Marinobacterium aestuarii: one gene and its partner. The protein of the gene in region 2 interacts with the protein of the main gene of each other region in a pairwise test. Links are inferred from orthologs where the notes say so. Each region holds a gene or a part of one and is shown on either strand. Other genes may lie near its edges.

Region 1 (7,704 bases), 540 kb from region 2 along the record:
AGTCTTGAATGCCTGCACCCGCGCCTTGCCGGTAAGGCCTGCGGCCTGGCCCTGGTTCATGTTGTGCGCGCCTATACCCTTGAGTTCAGAGGTCAGCTGGCGCAGCTGGGTATAACGCAGCACGCGGTTTTCGGTGCAGCAATCCTGCAGACGCAGCCCTGCTGGCAGGCCTTCGAGCAGCTGTTCGCGGGGCATAAAGCGATTGACGTGCATGTCACCATCCACCCGCGCCCAGGCATCGCGCAGCTCGTGCAGGGTATCAGGCCCGAGCGTTGCCACCACAAAGCGCCCACCGGGACGCAGCACCCGTGCGATCTCGGCAAAGAGCCGCGCCGGCTGCTCACACCACTGAATCGCCAGGCTGGAAAAGATCAGATCCAGGCTGTCACTGGCCAGCGGCAGGGCTTCGGCATCGCCGCACACCCAAACGGCATGGGGGTCCGGCCTATGCTGGCGCGCATAGGCCAGCATGCCCTGGGCCAGATCCAGACTGACGAGCTGGCTGGAGGCAAAGCGCTGGCGCAGCAACGGCGTAAAATAGCCGGTGCCAGAGCCCAGATCCAGCACTCTCCCGGGTTCTGCCTCAGAGCCGCCTGGGGGCAACAGCTCCAGCAGCTGATGACCGATCTGGCGCTGCAGTTCGGCCGCAGCGTCGTAGGTCAGGGCCGCACGGCTGAACGAGTCCGCGATACGGTGCTTGTCGAGCAACGCAGCCGCATTCACAGCTGGGCTCCGACAAACGCTATCAGGTCTTCGACAAAGCGCGCCCGGTGAGAATAGAACGGCAGATGTCCGGCACCCGGATAAAGGCGCACCTGGGCCCGCGGTTGTAGTTGCTGCAAGGGCACCTCGATACTGGCCGGCACCAGCTGGTCATCCCCCCCCAGAATATGCAGCGCGGGCTGTGTCAGAGCGCCCAGGGTGCGGCGATAGTCGCCGGCCAGCAACTGCAGAGTATCGCCAGGGGCTGCCGGCTCCGACTCTGCCAGCAGCGCCTTGAGCGCCCGCAAAGTGTCCCGCGCGCCCTCTCCACGACTTTGCAACAGGGCAAAGCTTGCCAGGGTACGGGCTGGGTCGCTCTCCAAGGCGCGGACAAAACCGTCGAAAGTGTCTGGCGCCATGCCACAGGGCCAGTCGTGCTGTGCCACAAAGCAGGGATTGGAAGCCACGGTCACCAGGCCGCGTACCCGCTCCGGCGCCTGACGCGCCGCCTCCGCCGCCACCAGCCCACCCAGAGACCAGCCCAGCCAGATGGCGCTTTCAGGCCGCCGTTGTTGCACCGCCTGCAACACCTCGGCGGCAAGCGTCTGCACACTACAGGGTCCCGCCAGTGCAGGCGAACGCCCAAGGCCCGGCAGATCCACCTGTACTGTATCGAAATGCTGCTGCAGCGCTGGCAGCACCGGCTGCCAGACACCGCTGTGCAGACCCCAGCCATGCAGCAACACCAGCAGGGGCCGCCCGCTTCGAGGGCTGAATTCGATATGCAGACTCATCCCGGGAGGGCTCCGTGCGCCTGCGTACTTGTCACCTGCGCTCCAATCACCTGTGCACCTATCACTTGTCCGAGCGCCTCAAGCAGCTCATCGACCTGGGCTTCGGTGTGACTGGCGCTGAGAGTGACGCGCAGGCGAGCACTGCCCACCGGTACCGTGGGCGGGCGTATGGCGCCGACAAAGATGCCCCGCGCCTCTAGTCCTGCGCTGATGGCCATGGCCGCATCGGCCTCGCCGATCAGAATGGGCTGGATAGGTGTGGGGGATGCCATCAGGTTAAGGCCCAGCTGCTCACAACCAGTGCGAAAGCGTGCAATAAGCGCGTTCAGATGCTCACGGCGCCAGTCTTCGGCCTCCAGCAGGCGCAGGCTCGCAAGGGAAGCACAGGCCACCGCAGGCGGCATGCTGGTGGTGTAGATATAGGTACGGGCAAACTGGATCAGGGTTTCGATCAAAGCGCTGGAGCCGGCCACGAAGGCGCCGGAGGTGCCGAACGCCTTGCCCAGGGTGCCGACCAGTACCGGCACCTCGTCCTGGCCCAGGTCAAAGTGATCGGCAATGCCTCGGCCGCCACGCCCGATGCAGCCAAAACCATGGGCATCGTCCACCATCAGCCAGCCGTTCTCTGCCCTGGCAGCAGATGCCAGCGCCGGCAGCGGCGCCAGATCGCCATCCATGCTGAAGACGCCATCGGTCACCACCAGCTTGCGTCGACCGGTGGTTTTAGCCAGGCGCTGCTCAAGACTGGCAACATCATTGTGCAGATAACGCTGAAAACGGGCGCCGCTCAGCAGGCCTGCATCGAGCAGGGAGGCGTGGTTTAAACGGTCCTGAAAGATCGCATCGGCTTTGCCCAGCAGGCCATTGATGGCGCCAAGGTTGGCCATGTAGCCGGTGGAGAACAGCAGCACCCGCTCGCGACCGGTGAATTCGGCCAGGGCTTCTTCCAGTGCATGGTGAGCACGGCCGTGGCCGTTCACCAGATGGGAGGCACCACCGCCAACGCCGTAGCGATCGGCGCCCTGCTGCAGCGCGCGCACCACCTCGGGATGGTTGGCCAGGCCCAGGTAGTCGTTGGAACAGAACGCCAGATAGCGCTTGCCATCGACCTGCACCTCGGGCCCCTGGGCGCTGTCGAGCACGCGGCGGCGGCGGTACAGGGCATCACGTTCACGCTGATCCAGCTCGGCCTGCAACTGATCAAAGGACATGGGTCACTCCAGCTATGGCCCCCAGCCGCGCCTGTATGTTCAGCGCGCGACTGGGGTCAGAGGCACAAGAAAATCAGGCGGGGTAGAAGCGCGGACTGTCCTGATTGGTCTGCACCTGCTGCATCAGCTGTTCCTGCTGCGTCTCGTCGGACTCGGAAATCCGCTGCTCGGGATTGATGCCCAGGCGCTTGAACAGCTGCAGATCGCTATTGGTATCCGGGTTCGGTGTGGTCAGCAGGCATTCGCCGTAAAAGATCGAGTTGGCGCCAGCAAAGAAGGTCATGGCCTGCATTTCGTCGCTCATGCTCTCACGCCCGGCGGACAGGCGCACATGGGACTCGGGCATCATGATGCGGGCGACCGCGATGGTGCGAATAAAATCGAGGCGGTCCAGATCCTTGGCGTTTTCCAGCGGCGTTCCCTTGACCTTGACCAGCATGTTGATGGGCACGGACTCGGGGTGATGCGGCAAATTCGCCAGCTGACTCAGCAGGCCGATACGGTCGGTGGCGGACTCACCCAGCCCCAGGATACCGCCGCTGCACACCTTCATGCCGGATTCGCGCACATGGTGCAGCGTATCCAGGCGATCCTGATAGGTGCGGGTAGTAATAATCTTGTCGTAATACTCGGGCGAGGTATCGAGGTTGTGATTGTAGTAATCCAGCCCCGCCTCAGCCAGGCGCTCGGCCTTGTCTTCATTCAGCATGCCCAGGGTCATGCAGGTTTCAAGGCCCAGTTTCTTGACCTCGCGCACCATCTCGGTCACATAGGGCATGTCCTTTTCAGCCGGGTGCTTCCAGGCAGCCCCCATGCAGAAACGGGTGGAGCCGGCCGCCTTGGCGGCGCGGGCCTTCTCCAGCACCTTGTCGACCTGCATCAGACGTTCTTTTTCGAGTCCGGTGTTGTAATGGCCGCTTTGCGGGCAATACTTGCAGTCTTCCGGACAGGCGCCGGTCTTGATCGACAACAGGGTGCTGACCTGCACTTCGTTGGGGTTGAAGTGCTGACGATGCACCGTCTGGGCCTGAAACAGAAGATCATTGAACGGCAGTTCGAACAGTGCGCGAACTTCCTGCTGGGTCCAGTCGTGACGAACAGCGGCCTTGGCTTGCATCTTGGCGAATCCCTATCAAAAATTCTGTCAGGCGCAACCGGGCGCCACGTGAAGTCTAGGCAGCCATAATAAACCGACAGAAGGATCTGTCAACCAATGCATAAACTACTGGTAAACCTTAGGTTGTTTTTTAGTCAATCATGCAACCTGTGCTTGCAGCATCCACAGGCCCGCGCCGGCCTCTGCCATCGCTGTCTTGCAGACATGCCCCGCATTGCGCCCGCCTGTCAGCGTTGCGCCCTGCCCCTTGAAGGCAGCGACGGCCTGATCTGCGGCCGCTGTCAGAAGCGACCACCCCCCTTTGACCGTACCTTCGCTGCCTTCGCCTATCGCTTCCCCCTCAACCAGCTGATACCCCTGATCAAGTACCAGGGCCAGACCGGACAGCTGGGCTGGCTGGCCGACGGCCTCGCCGACCACCTGCAACACTGCGACGGTGAACTGCCACAGGTGTTGATACCTATCCCCCTGGCGCCATCAAGGCTGCGCCGGCGCGGCTACAATCAGGCTGCCTTGCTGGCCGGGCGCCTGGGCAGGGATCTCGGAATACCGATTGATCTGCGCAGCCTGGCCAAACCCAAGGAAACCGCGCACCAGATGGAACTCAAGGGCGAGGCCCGGCGGCACAACCTCAGGGGCGCCTTCAGCTGGAGTGGCCCGGCCTATGATCATGTTGCCCTGATCGACGATGTCATGACCACCGGCACCACTGTGAGTGAAATCAGCCGACTGCTGAAAAAAGCAGGTGTGCGCCGGGTGGATATCTGGGTGCTGGCCCGCACACCCTCACCGGGCGATCACTGAAGATTCAACAATCGGTTTGAAGCAAACACCAAAGCACGCCTACGCTTTAATGTACCTCGGGCGCCTGATTGGAAGACACCGAGCCTCAGTCAGTAAGGAGGCTATACATGCAATTCACCCTGTTTGGAGACCTTGTCGGCGGTATCGGATTATTCCTGCTGGGCATGCACCTCATGACCCAGGGGCTGCGCAAGGCAGCAGGCTCGTCACTCAAGCAGATTCTGCGCACCGCCACCCGCTCACGTCTGCGCGGACTCGTTTCCGGCACTCTGATCACCGCCATGGTGCAATCTTCCGGCGTCGTGACCATCGCCACCATCGGCTTCGTCAACGCCGGTCTGCTCACCCTGGCCCAGTCGGTATCGGTCATCTACGGCTGTAATATCGGCACTACCATGGTCGGCTGGCTGATTGCCCTGATCGGCTTCAAGATCAAGATCAGCGCCCTGGCCCTGCCACTCATCGGCGGCGGCATGCTGCTGCATCTGGCCGGACGCGGCCGCCTGGCCCATATCGGCTTTGCCCTGGCGGGCTTTGGGGTCTTCTTTATCGGACTGGATTTTCTCAAGGGCGCCTTTGCCGGCATCGAGCAGCATCTGGACCTGTCGGCCTTTGGCAGCAGCGGCCTGAGCCTGATGCTGTTTGTCGCCGCAGGCTTCGCGCTTACCCTGCTGATGCAGTCCTCCGCCGCCGCCCTGGCCATCACCCTGTCCCTCACCGCATCCGGCGCCATCCCGCTGGCCGCCGCCGCCGCCATGGTGATCGGCGCCAACGTCGGCACCACCTCCACCTCTATCATTGCGGTACTCGGCGCCACCTCCAACGCCAAGCGCATCGCCGCCGCCCATGTCCTGTTCAACCTGATCACCGGCCTTGTCGGGCTAGGGCTGCTGCTGCTGCTAGCCCCCTGGGTTAACCACATTGATGCCGCCCGCTTTGATCTGGTGCTGTTGCTGGCGCTGTTCCACTCACTGTTCAACCTCGCAGGCGTGGCCCTTCTCTGGCCCCTGACCGACCGCCTGGTGGCAATTCTGGAACAGCGTTTTCGCAGCCAGGAGGAAGACGAGGGCCGCCCGCGCTATCTGGACGAAACCCTGGTACAGATGCCATCCCTGGCCATCGAAGCCATGGCCAAGGAGATGACACGCCTGGACCAGATCTGTTCGCGCATGGCGCGCGAGGCCATCAGCTCCAGTAATGGCGATACCAGCCACCTGCGCGCCCAGCAGCTGGGGGTGGATCAGCTGGCCGGCAAGATCGGTGCTTTCTGCCAGCGCATTGCCGAAAACGATATCAGCAGCGAAGTCAGTGGCATTCTGCCGACAGCACTGCGGCTGGTGCGCTACCTCAACGAAGTCAGCCGCCTGTCGTGCCTGCTGCCAGGTTACTATGATCGCTTTGAGGTCATCGCCGACGAAGCAACAAGGCGCGACGTGCACCAGTATCAAAAGGCCAGCATCGCGCTGATTGATGCCTGCGAAATCGACGACAGCGTTGATCGCGGTGCCGACAGCGCACATCTGCTGCTGCACCAGCTGGAGCGTCAGTATCAGAGCCTCAAGACATCCATCCTGCTGGCCACCACCGAACGGCGCCTGTCGCCGGAAGATACCGTTCAGCTGCTGGATGCCCTGAGTCACATCCATCGCCTGGCCGAACAGGCCGAGAAGGTATCCCGTTACTGGAGCGGTATCACACCGCTGCAACATCGTGATGCGGCGCACATCGCAGCGGCTTCGCCACAGCACTGAGCTGAATGGCCCCGCAGGATGCACTGCCCAGGAAAGATATGCGGCCCGAGGCAACTTCAGGAGTTCGGCAGCCTGCCTTGGTACCTTTACAAGGCCCGGCGTCCGGCCTTAGGATAAGCGCCCGCCCAGCCTCGAACGGACTCGCCTGCCCATGATTCAGGATCCCTTTTTCTATCTGGTCGCCATCCCGGCGGTGCTGATTGTCGGTATATCCAAAGGCGGCCTGGGCGGAGGTCTTGGCCTGATCGCAGTGCCCCTGCTGGCCCTCGCCGTACCACCCACCACCGCCGCCGCCATCATGTTGCCGATCCTCTGCCTGATGGACCTGGTGGGGTTGTGGAAATTCCGTGGCAAGGGGGATGCCCGCTGCCTGAAAACCCTGCTGCCGGCGGCGCTGGTTGGCATAGTGCTGGGAGCACTGAGCTTTCGCTACCTCACCGATGATCACATCCGCCTGATCGTCGGCACCATTGCCATCAGCTTTACGCTCAACTATTACCTGCGCAAAAGCAGCCAGCAGCCGCGGCAACAGAACCTGGCCCGTGGCAGCTTCTGGGGAGCATTGTCGGGTTTCACCAGTTTCAGTGTGCATGCCGGCGGCGCCCCGCTGAATATCTACCTGCTGCCCCTGCGGCTGGAAAAGCAGGCCTATATCGGCACCACCATCGTTTTCTTCGCCGCCGTCAACTACATCAAGCTGATCCCCTACGGCATGCTTGGCCAGTTCAATACCGACCTGCTGACCACCTCCGCCGTGCTGGCAGTGCTCGCGCCCGTGGGGGTACTGACCGGCGCCTGGCTGCAGCACCGCATCAACGAAGGTGTTTTTTACCATCTGTGTTATGGCTTTCTGATGCTGGCCGGCATCAAGCTGTTTTACGATGTGTTCAGTCACTGATGCCAAAAGGCGAGCCTGTTATACTGCCGAGCTTTAATGCCTTGAATGACGACTGATGCAGCCCATTGAATTTCAGCCCATCGGACTTATCCACAGCGGCTACAAGGAAAAGTTCGGTATTCCGCGCCAGCCAGGCCTGGTGCACTCCGTCGGTGCCACCCTGGAACTCCTGCCGCCCTATGGCAACCGCGAATCGGTCCGCGGACTCGAAATGGCCAGTCATATCTGGCTGCTGTTCCTGTTCAGCGAATGCGTCGACAAGGGCTGGAGCCCAACGGTGCGCCCACCGCGTCTGGGGGGCAATCAGCGCATCGGCGTTTTCGCCACCCGCTCCCCCTTCAGGCCCAATCCCGTCGGTCTCTCTCCGGTACGGCTGGACGGCATCCGCTTTGAAGGCGATCGCGTGCTGCTCTATATCAGCGGTGCC
Region 2 (7,546 bases):
ATCTCGCGCCTCGCATAGCGCACCGGCGCCGCGAGCTCCAGCATGGCAAGCCGGGCAACGCCCTGGCGCGATTCCGCCTGCGCCTGATCCGCCGAGGCACAGATGTGCAGCTCGACACTTGCGCCGCAGTCCCGCAACCCAGGATAGGCCGCCACGCGGATGCCGCCGGCCTGGCGCAGCTCCACAGACTCAGGCAGCTCTCCGAAATCCCAGCGAGTCAAGCCGCTGCGACCCCAGCTATCCCCCGGCCCTTCACGCAACGCAGCTTCGGCCTGCTTGCCAAATTCACTTGAGAGCGTCTCCAGGTCCCGCCCGGCACCCAACTGCTGACCGGCCGCATCCAGCAAACGAATATTCATGCGGAAGTGCTTGTCCAGCTCGACGGCGCGCAACTTGGCCGGGTCCAGGCGCACACCGGTTTTGCGCCGCAAAAACAGGCTGAGCGCCTCGTACAGATCACCGTCGGCAAACACCACCTGATCGGTGAAGGCCCGCACATGATCCGGAATCGGCACGAAATGCTTGCGCAGCGGCTTGGGCAAGCCTTTAAGGATGGCAATGCACTTGTCTTGCAGCATGCCGGGTACCAGCCAGTCGGGGCGCCGCGGGGTTACCCCGTTCAACAGTGCCAGCGGCAGATCGAGCGTAACGCCGTCACTGGCGGTGCCGGGTTCGAACTGATAGTTAAGCGGCAGGTCGACGCCTTCCAGCCTCATGCGCTGCGGATAGTCCCGCGCTGTCACATGGGCCGCCGAGCGCTGCAATACGTCTGCCTCAGTAAAGAACAGCACCTGAGGGTTCTGCTGCTCGGCGCTCTTGCGCCAGTGCTCAAAGCCCGCACCGTTAACGATATCCGCGCCACCACTCTCGGCCAGGCGTCCGGCATAGAAGTCGTACAGACTGTCCTCATCCACCAGCAGGTCGCGGCGCCGGCTTTTGGCTTCCAGCGCCTCCACCCCGTCCAGCAGTGTGCGGTTGTGGCTGAAATACTTCGCCTGGGTCTGGTACTCCCCTTCCACCAGCGCACTGCGAATGAAGATCTCGTGGCAGGCGACTGGATCTATGGTGCCGTAATGGATCTTGCGTCGCGGTACTATGATCAGACCAAAGAGCGTGACTTGTTCGCTGGCCACGACCTGGGCGCGTTTTTTCTCCCAGTGCGGTTCAAGATAGCTGCGCTTGACCAGATGCCCGGCCAGTGGCTCGACCCACTCAGGCTTGATCGCCGCATTCATGCGGGCAAACAGGCGCGATGTCTCGACCATTTCCGCCGACATCACCCACTTGGGCGCCTTCTTGAATATTGTCGAAGCCGGAAACAGATGAAAGCGGCGGTTGCGCGCCCCCAGATATTCCCGATTCTCCTGTCGCATGCCAATCTGGCTCAGCAGCCCGGCCAGCAGCGACTTGTGAAACGGCTCATATTCCGCCGCAATCGAGTTTTCCTGCAGCTTCAACTGCCGGCAAATCAAGTGCAGCTGGCGATGCACATCGCGCCACTCGCGCATGCGCAAAAATGACAGAAAGTGCTTCTGGCAGTATTTGCGCAGCTGATTCTGACTCAGGCTCTGGCGCTGCTCTTCATACAGATTCCACAGCTTGAGCAGGGTGACAAAATCCGATTCATCGTCGGCGTATTCCCGGTGTTTCTCATCCGCCGCCTGCTGCTTGTCGAGCGGGCGCTCACGCGGATCCTGGCTGCTCAGCGCACTGGCCACCACCAGCACTTCGCGCAGTGCATTCTGCTTGGCCCCCTCCAGCACCATGCGCCCGATGCGCGGGTCCACCGGCAACTGTGCCAGCTGACGCCCGAGTGCCGTCATGCCGCGCCCCGTATCAACAGCACCGAGCTCTTCGAGCAGCTTGAAGCCGTCACTGATAAAGCGGCTGTCCGGTGGATCGATAAAGGGGAAGTCGGCGATATCACCCAGCCTCAGACTGAGCATCTGCAGGATGACCGCGGCCAGATTGGTACGCCGGATCTCGGCATCGGTAAAGCGCGGTCGGGCCTCGAAATCCTCTTGCGAATAAAGTCGAATGCAGATACCCGCGGAGATGCGACCGCAGCGCCCCATGCGCTGATTGGCGCTGGCCTGGGACACCGCTTCAATCGGCAGACGCTGTACCTTGGCTCTATAGCTGTAACGCGAAATACGGGCCTGGCCGGGATCAATGACGTAACCGATGCCCGGGACCGTGACCGAGGTTTCCGCCACGTTGGTGGCCAGCACTATGCGCCTGCCTGCACCACGATCCGCCTGAAACACCCGATTCTGCTCCGCCACGCTCAGGCGCGCATAGAGCGGCATGACTTCGGTATCACGCAACTGTGCCCGGCGCAGCACTTCGGCCGTTTCGCGGATTTCCCGCTCGCCACTGAGAAAAATCAGAATATCCCGCGCGCTGTTGCTGCGCTGACTGCGCCCCAGATCGGTGATTTCCTCCACCGCCTCCAGAATTGCCTGCTGCTGGTCTACATCGGGCTGGTCTTCACCGCGATCATTCAGCGGGCGATAGAGCACTTCAACCGGGTAGGTGCGCCCCGAAACCTCAATAATGGGTGCGTCATCAAAGTGGCGCGAGAAACGCTCCAGATCGATAGTGGCCGAGGTGATGATGACCTTAAGGTCCGGGCGCTGCGGCAGAATCCGTTTCAGGTATCCCAGCAGAAAGTCGATATTGAGACTGCGCTCATGGGCTTCATCGATAATGATGACGTCATAGCGCTCCAGCAACCGGTCGTGCTGCGTTTCCGCCAGCAGGATACCGTCGGTCATCAGCTTGATCAGGGTATGGTCAGACACCTGCTCGGTGAAGCGAACCTGATAGCCCACCTGGTCACCCAGGCTGCAATTCATCTCTTGCGCTATGCGCGTCGCCACAGTGCGCGCGGCCAGGCGCCGCGGCTGGGTGTGACCAATAAGGCCACGCACGCCCAGGCCCAGCTCCAGGCAGATCTTGGGTATCTGAGTGGTCTTGCCGGAACCTGTCTCACCGGCAATAACGACCACCTGATTGGCGGCGATCACCTTGGCGATTTCCTCGCGCCGCGCTGATACCGGCAAATCGGGGTAATTAATGCTCTGGACCCGCGCAGCGCGCGCCTTTACCTGCGCCGCTGAGTGTTCCAGTGCCTGTTCCAGCTGGATCGCGATGCGATCCGCCGGCAAGCCCTTTTCCAGGCGCTGTTCCAGCTGCTGAAACTTTCTGAGAAGACCAAGGCGATCCTTGCACTGGCAGAGCGCAAGCTGCTGACGAAGATGTTCAATATCGATAGTCACAAATAGGCTGCAGTCGTTCAGGCTGAAAGAGGAGCCACATTATAAAGGAGACACTCGGCGGATACACGGGCCCTGCAATCCAGAGCCTCGCGGCGCGCCTGAAAAACCTGCGCGCACCTTTAGTGAAGCTCGCCTTAGAGGGTGCCTACCGGCGCTTGCGATGCGACTTCTGCAGTACGCTGCGCCACCACCAGACCGTTTTCAAACACGCACAACTCGCCGGTTTTCAGCGCCTGCCAGCGCTCGTTGTCGGTCAGCGGATCGGTCGCTATCACTGTGACCACATCCAGCGGCGTGGTTTCCTGGCAGAAATCGACCGTCAGCTCATAATCCTTGAGCCTCGCCTCACCGAATGGCGCCCGGCGCGTAATCCAGGACAGCTTGGTGGTGCAATAGCAGAACAGATAGCGTGATTCCGTCAGCAGCATGTTGAACACGCCAAAGCCGCGCAGACGGTCGCAGAGCCCGGCAATAAAGTCGCTCAGCTCTGCAATGTCATCGGGCTGTTCGGGATAACGGCTGCGGACCTGTCCCAGCAACCAGCAAAAGGCATATTCGCTGTCGGTGGTGCCGATGGGACGATAGAACTCCAGCGGCAATTCGTACAACTGCGCGTCCAGCTGCCCATTATGGGCGTAGGTCCAGCTGCGCCCCCAGAGCTCGCGGGAAAACGGGTGGGTATTTTCCAGGCAGATCTGACCGACATTGGCCTGGCGGATATGGCTGATAACAATATGACTCTTGATCGGGTGACTGCGCACCAGACGCGCAATGGCGGATTCCACACTGGGTGCCGGGTCATGGAAAAAGCGCACACCCCGACCCTCGTAAAAGGCGATGCCCCAGCCGTCGCGGTGCGGCCCGGTTGCCCCGCCTCGCTGCATCAGTCCGGAGAAACTGAAACAGATATCGGTGGGTACATTGGCACTCATGCCCAAGAGTTCACACATCGGTACGGCTCCGTCTGCTCTGATCAGTGAGCGTGCAGCGCTTCTGGGCGCGCAACGCAATAAAAGCGGTCTTGCTTGTTCCCGGGCCTTACTTGTCTTCGAACTTGCCTCGGCCACGGCCCAGCACGATTCGATCCGGCAGACTGTCAATGGCCTCGACACCAAATTCATACGGCTTTTCCGCTGCGCCCTGCAACGCCAGCACCTGCTGAATCTGCTCGCGCCGCTCACCCTGAAAGCACCCCTTGGGATCGACCGACATTTGCCGACTCAGCACCCGGGCCCGCACCTTGCCACCGGCCTCGACATAGAGGATATCGCAGATCACCTCGCCTTCGAGGCGCCCGCTGACATGTACATGCTTGGCCTTTACCAGCCCTTTTACCTCGCCGGTCTTGCCAATGGAAATATCATCATTGGCGTCAATTTTGCCCTCGATAACACCGTCGACATGCACCTTGCCCTGTACCGTCATGTCTCCGGTGAATCGGTTTCCTTCTGCGATGATGGTAACTGCACCGCGGCCTGATTTAACGGATACATTTCTTTTAAGGATGCCCATTTCACGCTCGTTACGTCTGTAAAGATGGTGTCAAAATTCGCAATATTCCACTTCAGAAAAGGTGCCGGATCAATCGCCGTAAACAGGCGCCTTACCTCATAGTGCAAATGCGGCCCGGTCGAACGACCACTGTTTCCGCTGTGTGCGATCAACTGACCCTTGGCCACCAGATCACCTGCTTCGACATTCAGTTTATCCAGATGTGCGAAGTAAGTCTTGAAACCAAAACTGTGCTGCATGATGACCAGCTTGCCAAAACCACTTTGCCGGCCACTGAATTCCACCACGCCATCAGCCGTGGCATAGACCTTGGTGCCCCGGGTCGCCGCAAAATCGACGCCATTGTGCATACTGCGCTTGCGCGTCACCGGATGGGTACGCATGCCAAAACGATCGCTCATGCGGGTCCCCTGCAGCGGCACACCGTTGGGAATATTATGCAGCAGGAACAGCCGCTGCGCGGCCGTCGCTTTTAGCACTTCAGCCTGCTCCGGCGTATAGGAGTCGCTGGCTGGCATGCCCAGCATCGACTCCAGCCCGCCAAGACTTTCGTCCAGCGAGGCATTCAATTCACCGATACGGTAATTTTCCTGCTGCAGCACTTCGAGTGTACTACTGAGCTGGTTCAACTCAGACACATAGAGCTGCTGAGTCCCGAGCACGGTTTCGTACTGATCGGACAACATCTGATGATCTTCTTCCAGAATGGCCAGATCGTCACTGGTTTTTACCAGCAAGGCATTGGACACGAAGAAGCTGAGCACCGCCATCAGCAAAAAGGCTGGCACCAGCACACGAGCCACCTGGTTCAGCGTGTACTGCCGCGAACCCTTCACCGTCGTCAGGGTAACGATCAGTTTGTTTTTCAAGGCACGCCCCCGCATGAGTCGACAAGGAGGTTGAAGACAACAGTCCGTTCACAAAAGTTCAGCGGACACTTGCAGCGCAACAGCTACTCTCAGGCCACAGCGCACTGTGGCCACAAAAACCAAACGCCCACTGGGCGCGGGGTATCATAACGCAGGACGCACAGAGCGCGACAACCCTGACGGATTATCGCGCTCTGTTTTCAGGCGGCTAGACCTCAGGCAATGGCGCCGGCTACCCCGGTAAGGCGGTAGCAGGGTGTGTATTCCTGATAGTTCAATTTCATGCGCCGCTGCTGCACAAAGGAATTGAGCAGCTGATCCAGCGGATCCATCAGATCAGGCTCGCCACAGAGTTCGAAAGGCCCGAATTCCTCTATGGCCTGTACCCCCGGCTCCTTGACGTTGCCTGCCACAATGCCCGAGAGTGCACGCCGCAGGTTGGACGCCAGGTCGCAGGGTGACTGATCCTGGAACAGATTCAGCGTCGCCATGTTGTCATGGGTGGGTTCAAACGGTTGCTGGAAGGTCAGCGGAATACTGATCTGCCAGTTGAAGTGGAAGGACTCGCTGGTCGCCTTGCGATAAGCCGTGACGTCACGCAGGCCCGCCTCCATGCGCAGCGCAACCTTGACCGGATCGCCAACAATGATTTCATAGCGCTTCGCCGCCGCATCGCCCAGCGTCTTGCGCAGGAAACGATCAATGGTTTCGAAGTAGGCTTCACTGCCCTCGGGCCCGGTAAAGATCAGCGGGAACGGCAGCTCGTTATTCTTTTCGTGCAGCAGCACACCCAGGATGTAGAGGATTTCCTCCGCCGTGCCGGCGCCGCCCGGAAAGACCACGATGCCGTGTCCAAGGCGCACAAAGGCCTCCAGCCGCTTTTCGATATCCGGCATGATCAAAAGCTCATTGACGATTGGATTCGGCGACTCGGCGGCAATAATACCGGGCTCCGAAATGCCCACATAGCGCGCATCGCGGATTCGCTGCTTGGCGTGAGCGATGGCCGCCCCCTTCATGGGGCCCTTCATCGCCCCCGGGCCGCAGCCGGTACAGATATTCAACCGCCGCAGGCCGAGCTCGTAGCCCACCTTCTTGGTGTATTCGTACTCGTCATGGCCAATGGAGTGGCCGCCCCAGCACACCACCAGATTGGGTTTTACGTGCGGACGGAAAACATCGGCATGGCGCAGAATCTGAAAGACGGTGTGCGTGATAGTGCCACCCTCATCCAGACCATGGCAGTAATCATCCAGCTCGTCGCCGATATAAAGCAGATCGCGCAGCACCGAAAACAGGTGTTCGCGTATACCCTGGATGATTTCGCCATCCACAAAGGCACTGGCCGGCGCATTAATCAGATCCAGCTGCAGACCACGGTGTTTCTGGCTGATCTTGATATCAAATTTCTTGTAACGCTCAAGCACCATCTTGGTGCTATCCAGCTCACTGCCGCAGTTCAGTACCGCCAGGCAGCACTGCCGAAACAGTCGGTACAAACCACCCTGGCTTGCATCCTGCAACCTGGCAACTTCAACGGGGGAAAGTGTCGCCAGGCTCTCGCTGGGCGTCACGCTGGTGGTCACGAAGTCTTCGGTGATCATGAATATCACCTCCCTTGAGCATCGGATTCCTGAAATGTCGAGCCCGGCCACACCTTATGCGCTACCGACCCAACCGGTAAACCCTGCACCGACCCTGGCTGACAGATGTCGGTACTCTGGCGCAGTACAGTCATGAGACAGGGCCAGCACGCCAGTGGTTCACCCTCTTCAATATAGGGAATTTCCGCGGATCCCACCATAACCCTTTTAAAAACAATACGATCCAGATCATTTTTTGATCAAGCCACTTATCACGGCCCAGGCAGCAAACTTTTTTACG

What was found.
Region 1: the proteins of A8C75_RS07190 (region 2) and bioB interact in binary tests that used the Escherichia coli proteins (3 or more experiments, as listed by UniProt). The link is inferred for Marinobacterium aestuarii from one-to-one orthologs.

The regions. Positions count from the first base shown.
Region 1 is NZ_CP015839.1:1,077,910-1,085,613, reverse strand. Bases 1,803-4,790 are described here. They hold bioB (biotin synthase BioB), read right to left. Parts: upstream 3,825-4,790; coding sequence 2,781-3,824; downstream 1,803-2,780. Other genes in these bases: A8C75_RS04730 (Na/Pi cotransporter family protein), read left to right, coding at 4,736-4,790; A8C75_RS04735 (ComF family protein), read left to right, coding at 3,921-4,628; bioF (8-amino-7-oxononanoate synthase), read right to left, coding at 1,803-2,707. Outside these bases: malonyl-ACP O-methyltransferase BioC, read right to left, coding at 1-723; A8C75_RS04750 (alpha/beta fold hydrolase), read right to left, coding at 720-1,496; more of bioF, read right to left, coding at 1,493-1,802; more of A8C75_RS04730, read left to right, coding at 4,791-6,379; A8C75_RS04725 (sulfite exporter TauE/SafE family protein), read left to right, coding at 6,531-7,277; tsaA (tRNA (N6-threonylcarbamoyladenosine(37)-N6)-methyltransferase TrmO), read left to right, coding at 7,333-7,704. UniProt on the Escherichia coli protein: Catalyzes the conversion of dethiobiotin (DTB) to biotin by the insertion of a sulfur atom into dethiobiotin via a radical-based mechanism.
Region 2 is NZ_CP015839.1:1,615,337-1,622,882, reverse strand. The notes cover bases 2,324-5,153. They hold A8C75_RS07190 (class II glutamine amidotransferase), read right to left. Parts: upstream 4,232-5,153; coding sequence 3,416-4,231; downstream 2,324-3,415. Other genes in these bases: A8C75_RS07180 (peptidoglycan DD-metalloendopeptidase family protein), read right to left, coding at 4,703-5,153; A8C75_RS07185 (bactofilin family protein), read right to left, coding at 4,320-4,706; hrpA (ATP-dependent RNA helicase HrpA), read right to left, coding at 2,324-3,281. Also shown: more of hrpA, read right to left, coding at 1-2,323; more of A8C75_RS07180, read right to left, coding at 5,154-5,662; nucleotide 5'-monophosphate nucleosidase PpnN, read right to left, coding at 5,878-7,266.